One region of the Oceanobacillus sp. B139/18 genome, then DNA from elsewhere that is predicted to be linked to it. Evidence: a T-box and tRNA genes for the amino acid it is inferred to sense, from the RefSeq annotation. Region 1 holds a T-box; the other holds one or more tRNA genes.

Region 1 (3,423 bases):
TCAGCAAGACGCCAGAAAGAAATTTTCTTTACTTTTGTGAACACGATAGCTGTGAGAACCCCGCCGATAATAGCTCCATGGATAGCGATACCGCCCTCCCAGACGGCAATCATCTTCCAAAGCGGACCATTCGCATATTGTTCAAATTCAAAAATGACATAATAGATTCTCGCTGAAATAATCGCAATCGGCACAGCAAAAATAATGAAATCCATAATGGTTTCTTTGCCAAGGCCGACTCTTTCTGCTTCCCTCGTTGCTAAATAAACGGCTAATACGGCCCCAACGGCGATAATAATACCATACCAATAAATGGTTAATGGCCCCAGTTCTAAAAACACGCGATCAATAGGAGCGTCTGTCCCAGTCATCTATATCATCCTCCTATTGTGATTCCAAATCACCTTGTTCAATCATTTTAGTTAACCGATCCGAAAATTCCTCTGCTGTATTCACGCCCATCCGCTTCAGACGGAAATTCATGGCAGCTACTTCGATAATAACAGCAAGGTTTCTTCCTGGTCTGACCGGTATCGTTGCTTTTGGCAAATGAACATCCATGATCTTCATGGTATCTTCATCTAAGCCTAAACGGTCGTACTGCTTCTTTTCATCCCAGATTTCCAATTGAATCACCATCGAGATCCGCTTTTGGCTGCGGATGGAGCTGGCTCCAAATAATGTCATAACATTGATAATCCCAAGTCCCCGAATCTCCAGTAAATGCTCAATCAGAGCCGGCGCATTGCCAATCAGACTCTCATAATCCTCCTGCCGGATTTCCACATTATCATCTGCTACAAGACGATGCCCCCGCTTTACTAATTCAAGCGCTGTCTCACTTTTACCGACACCGCTTTGGCCGATTATCAAGACGCCGACACCATAAATATCGATTAACACACCATGTACCGCAGTAAAAGGCGCAAATTTTGATTCTAAGTAATTGGTTAAACGGCTCAATACACGCGTGGTTGTCCGCGGTGATTGTATGATAGGAACGCCAGAGTGCTTCGATGCTTCAAAAAATTCTTCCGGTACATCCATCCCGCGGGAAATGATGATCCCCGGGGTTACATCCGTACATAGATTTTCAGCACGCTGCTTTCTCTCCGCTGCATTCAAACCCAGAAAATAAGCTAATTCTGTCTTTCCGATCAATTGCAGGCGTTCTCTGGGATAATAATCAAAAAAGCCAGTCATTTCTAATCCTGGACGTGAAATATCACTTGTGATAATCTCACGGTGAACCCCTTCTTCTCCTGCTACCAATTGCAAATGAAACCTGTCCAATAAATCTTTTGTACAGACGGTTGATACCATTTTGAAGCTCCTCTCTTCAACAAAGCTAACTGATATACATTTTAGCATAATCCATTTAAAAAACGTAGGGGAGAAGTTTTGGTGTGATTAAATTATTTTTGTTGTATAGGATAAGCTTTAACAGCAGAAAATACTTGTTATTTTGAAAAAATACTGTATACTATTCCATTAATATGAAACCGTTGATGAAGAGAGTAATTATATTTTTGTATGATAGCGAACCGAGGGGACGGTGTAAGCCCGGTGATACAGAATATAATGAAGCGCACTTCGGAGGAGCTGTCTGAACAATCAGTAGGATACGCCGGGTGATTCCGTTAAAGATACGATAAGATGGTTCTTATTTCACTCCTTTCCTAAAGGATAAAGCCACACATAAAATAAGAACAATTAGGGTGGCACCGCGGATAAACTCGTCTCTATGTTATATCATGGAGACGTTTTTTATTTATTGCGGAAAATCGTACGAAAAACTCCCGCTGAATGAAGGTTTGTTTTATAAAATTGTATTCCATTATACTAGGAGGATTGATAACATGAATTATCACCAGCAATTTGGAGATGTAATAGCTTCCCATTTAGAAGGAGTATCCGATATAAATGAAATCATTTCATTGCTGGAAAAACCAAAATATAATGCACACGGAGATTTAGCATTTCCTTGCTTTACACTTGCAAAAAAATTGAAAAAAGCACCACAGCAAATAGCAAAAGAGTTATCCGAGAATATTGCTGCACCCTTTTTAGAACAGACGATTGCTGAAGGCCCGTATTTAAATGGATTTTTAAACAAGGAGACGATCAGTAAAGAAGTAATCCAACATATTATCAAGGAACAAGAAAATTTCGGTTCTTTTTCCCAGTACAAGAAAAAAACAATCACGCTCGATTTCTCATCTCCCAATATTGCGAAGCCTTTTTCCATGGGACATTTACGCTCTACTGTTATTGGCAATGCCCTTGCTAATATATCAGAAAAATGCGGTTATAAGGCAATTCGTATCAATCATCTTGGCGATTGGGGAACTCAATTCGGCAAGATGATTACCGCATATAAGCTTTGGGGCGCAGAAGAAAAAGTACAGAAGAATCCAATCAAAGAACTGTTTCATCTATATGTGAAGTTTCATGAAGAGGCAGAAAAACATCCTCACTTAGAGGATAAAGCACGCTTTTGGTTTATACAATTAGAATCTGGAAACAAAGAAGCAACTCGGTTGTGGAAATGGTTTAGAGAAGAATCACTAAAAGAATTTGAGAAAATTTATAAGCTGCTGGATATCGAATTTGACTCCTATGATGGGGAAGCTTTCTATAATGATAAAATGAATACAGTTGTCCAAAAGTTGAAAGCGAAAGATCTTCTGTCTTTCTCTGACGGAGCAGAAGTGGTTGACTTAACAGATGAACAGATGCCGCCTTGCTTAATCAAAAAGAAAGATGGTGCTACCCTTTACGCAACGAGAGATCTAACTGCAGCTATTTATCGAAGAAAGACCTATCATGTTGAAAAGTCCTTTTATATCGTAGGGCAAGAACAGCGCCTTCATTTTCAGCAGCTATTCCTCGTACTACAGAAAATGGGATATAACTGGGCAAATGAATTAGAGCATGTACCATTTGGCTTTATATTAAAAGATGGCAAGAAAATGTCGACTCGTAAAGGGAAGGTTGTGCTATTAGAAGATGTCATCAAAGAAGCTATTGATCTGGCTCACCAAAATATTAAAGCTAAAAACTCAACATTAGAAAATAAAGAAGACGTAGCAAAAGTGGTTGGTGTCGGCGCCATTATTTTTCATGACTTAAAGAATGAACGACAAAACAATATTGAATTCAACTTAGAAGCGATGTTGAAATTTGAAGGTTCTACCGGGCTTTATGTGCAATATACTCATGCCCGCGCCTGCTCGATACTTCGGAAAGCTCCTTCTGGAATTTATTTTCCTGATACTGGACTAACCGATTTGCACAGCTGGACTATCATCAAAACATTGATGAATTTTCCAGATGTAATCGAAAAAAGTTTTCAGCAGGCTGAACCATCAGTTATCGCAAAATATGTTTTAAAATTAAGTCAAGAATTTAATAAATACTATA
Region 2 (3,423 bases), on a different contig from region 1:
TAAACTTTATTAAGCTGACAAGAGAACAGCAAATCGATGTCATTAACCGGACCTTCCATGAAAGCTTGTAAGGCCATTCTGTAAGAAGTCAATATCAAGCGCTCATTAAATAACTTGAGCGCTTGATGCTGAATTATTTTCAGCATATGAAGTGAGGGGGAAAAGTATCATGAAAGAAGGAAGAATTCATTCAATCGAAACGTGTGGAACCGTAGACGGGCCTGGATTACGCTATGTTATCTTTACTCAAGGCTGTTTATTACGCTGTCAATTTTGTCATAATCCGGATACATGGAACATGGGAGCAGGAAAGAAAATGTCTGTACAAGAGCTGGTGAAGGATATTAAGGGCTATCTCCCATTCTTCCAATCTACCAATGGAGGAGTGACTGTCAGCGGCGGAGAGCCTTTACTTCAGGTTGAATTTTTACTCGAATTGTTCACCGAACTGAAAAAATTAGGAGTACACACAACCATTGATACTTCTGCCGGATGCTTTAACCGCTCCCCTCACTTTATAAAAAATTTAGATAAAGTACTGGAATTAACTGATTTGGTTTTACTTGATTTAAAGCATATCAACGCTGCAGCGCATAAAGAGCTCACTGGTCTGTCCAATGAACATATTCTCGACATGGCCCGCTATTTAGACGAGAAGAAAGTGCCTGTCTGGGTCCGTCATGTACTTGTTCCCGGTGGCAGCGATAACGATGCACATTTACAGCAGCTCTCCGATTTTATTGCGACATTAAATAATGTCGAAAAAATAGAAGTGCTGCCGTATCATAAATTAGGTGTCTATAAATGGGAAAATCTTGGTTTGGACTATCCGCTGGAAGGTGTAGAGCCACCGACAGAGGAACGGGTGAAAAACGCCGAAGATATTTTGAATCGGGTGAAAGTGATATAGCGATAGGGAATCGGAATCCATTGCTGTATCCTGCCCTTTATATAGATGAGAAGAATGGAGCCGCTTCTTTTTAGGAGCGGCTCTATTCATTATTACCGTCTATAAAACAAAAAACATCAATGGTGTTTCTCATTTTGCTTTTTCACGAAAAATAAGCAGAACAATAATTGTCTTCTCTATATAAAAAAAAGCCACCTTTCAGAAATCTTGTCATAAAACAAACAAGAAAACGAAAAATGACGTCTGTCGGTTTATGTAATTTTCAAGTATAAACCGTGGCCTCCGATAATATAACTGAAAGACACAAATCTCTGTATAACAAGACTTTTTTACGCCCCCGGCAGGATTCGAACCTGCGGCACATGGTTTAGGAAACCAATGCTCTATCCCCTGAGCTACGGGGGCTTTGCACATAATCAGCAGTGGAAACCGCTCAATTATGCTTCATTATCCGTCCATTGAAAAATAAACGAACAATCGTATTATACTAAACCTTATCTATTTTGGAAAGCATCATGTTTCATTTATTTGCCGGCTCTCTGCAATCTCGTCCGATAAGGAATCGACAGGACGTGAAGAATCATCAGCAAACAGCCCATGAGAATAATTTCTACAGAAGACAGCCTTAGCAGAAAGGCCAGCCCTAACAGAATAGGTATGGCTAATAAAGGGAGCCAGCCGCCTTTTTTACTTGCATTATAATAATTTTCTTTGCCGCAGTGCGGACAAATCATTTTAATCTTAAATACCTGCTTAAAGGTCTGTCCATAACTCCATTTTTTCCCGCAATAACTGCAATCCGGTGTATGCATCTGCTTTCCCTCTTCTCTTTTTTAAAGTACGTGTAAAAAATTAGTTCTGAGCATTCGTAATCTCGATAGACCGATTTCGTGCGCCATCTACACATGCTTTAATTATCTTATCAAATTCATTCGCCATTAACTGGTTTAAACCAGCCTCTGTGGTTCCTGCCGGGCTGGTAATATTAACACGGAGCTGTTCCGGGTCTGCGCCAGATGTCTCCAGCATTTTTCCTGCGCCGATCACCGTCTGGGTCAGCAGCTCTAATGCCGTATCCCGGTCCAATCCTGCTTCAATTGCTGCTTTTTCCATTGCTTCCACCATGTAATAGAAAAATGCCGGTCCGCTTCCTGCAATCGCCGTAATCGTATGCATCTGCTCCTCATCGACAATTTTTGTTGTACCCACTGTCTGGAATAGTTCCTCAGCAAAGTAAAGCTGACCGAGTTCGACATTGGTTCCCTTTGAAATAGCAGTAGCTGATTGGCCGATCAATGCAGACGTATTCGGCATGGTTCGAATAACAGGAATACCTTCTCCCAGCGTTTTTTCCATCTGTTCGATAGATAACCCTGCAATCACCGAAATAACCATGTGATGCGGTTTTATATAATTTTTTAGCCAGTCTAAATAATCCTTCGCATCCTTAGGCTTCATCGCTAAAATAATAATATCTGCTTTCTTGATCATTTCTTCTTTATCCAGGTCGCAAGTCACTCCATACTTTTCAGCAATCAGATCTAACCTTGCTTTATCACTGCGATTCGTCACCAGCACCTGTTCTTTTGTAACAACATTAGTCCTTGTAATGCCTGCAATAATCGCCTCTGCTAAATTTCCTGCTCCAAAAAATGCAATTGTTTTTTCCATGTAGTTTCCTCCTGTGTGTTTCTTCTTTCCTTTAATATTTTATTTCACCGATACCTCAGAGCAATAAAAAAACTGATTATACATCCCTTGTAAAGGACGAAATCAGTATTATTCCGCGGTACCACCTTTGTTGATAAAAGTTATCCACTCACATTGATAATGCAGTTTACTGCAGTCAGCATACACTAACCTACTCCCGGATAGGTTCATCAAGGCATTTACAGAAATCTTACAGCCGCCGGATTTCCTCTCTTTGGTAAATACACATCGATTACTGGCCCGTTCACCGTATTTCTTTATTGAATTGTACTATAAGGCCTTGCCATACTTTTGTCAAGACTGCACCCATCAGAATGGATTGCAGCGTCTTTTTATCTGCTATTCAAAACAAATTTTGCTATACTTATATTGTACATGAATGTAAGCCAGAAAGGAATTTTATCAATGGATGAATCAAAACAGATACACCAGTTAACCGCTGTACGAAAAGAACTGACACGTTTCATGCTCAGCTATAAATTTGGACTGGATGAAATCAATACCAAGCTGAACATCCTTCAAGAAGAATTTGAGCATATTCATGATTATAATCCGATTGAACATTTAAAATCACGTATAAAAACACCTGAAAGTATTTTACGAAAATGCCAGCGAAAAAATATTTCGATTACGCAAAAATCTATCAAGAATCATATCAAGGATATTGCAGGAATCCGAATTGTCTGCTCCTTTATATCCGATATTTATAAAATCAGCGAAATGATCCAAGGTCAACAGGATATCAAAGTCATTGAAACGAAAGACTATATTAAGCATCCAAAACCAAATGGATATAAAAGCCT

Evidence for each region. The T-box of region 1 lies ahead of argS (arginine--tRNA ligase). A T-box ahead of a tRNA ligase gene usually reads a tRNA of that ligase, here a tRNA-Arg.
Region 2: it encodes a tRNA-Arg, which carries the amino acid that the T-box ahead of argS (arginine--tRNA ligase) is inferred to sense. The anticodon was not compared.

What each region holds. Positions count from the first base shown of each region.
Region 1 covers NZ_JBVFXI010000003.1:236,509-239,931, forward strand. The annotation lists gene lgt (prolipoprotein diacylglyceryl transferase) at 1-371, opposite strand, end outside; gene hprK (HPr(Ser) kinase/phosphatase) at 385-1,323, opposite strand; T-box leader at 1,497-1,747, shown strand; gene argS (arginine--tRNA ligase) at 1,860-3,423, shown strand, end outside.
Region 2 covers NZ_JBVFXI010000007.1:68,448-71,870, forward strand. The annotation lists gene pflB (formate C-acetyltransferase) at 1-71, shown strand, start outside; gene pflA (pyruvate formate-lyase-activating protein) at 170-910, shown strand; tRNA gene ACZSMY_RS18405 (tRNA-Arg) at 1,243-1,315, opposite strand; gene ACZSMY_RS18410 (TIGR04104 family putative zinc finger protein) at 1,435-1,722, opposite strand; gene proC (pyrroline-5-carboxylate reductase) at 1,763-2,581, opposite strand; T-box leader at 2,671-2,877, opposite strand; gene ACZSMY_RS18420 (GTP pyrophosphokinase) at 3,026-3,423, shown strand, end outside.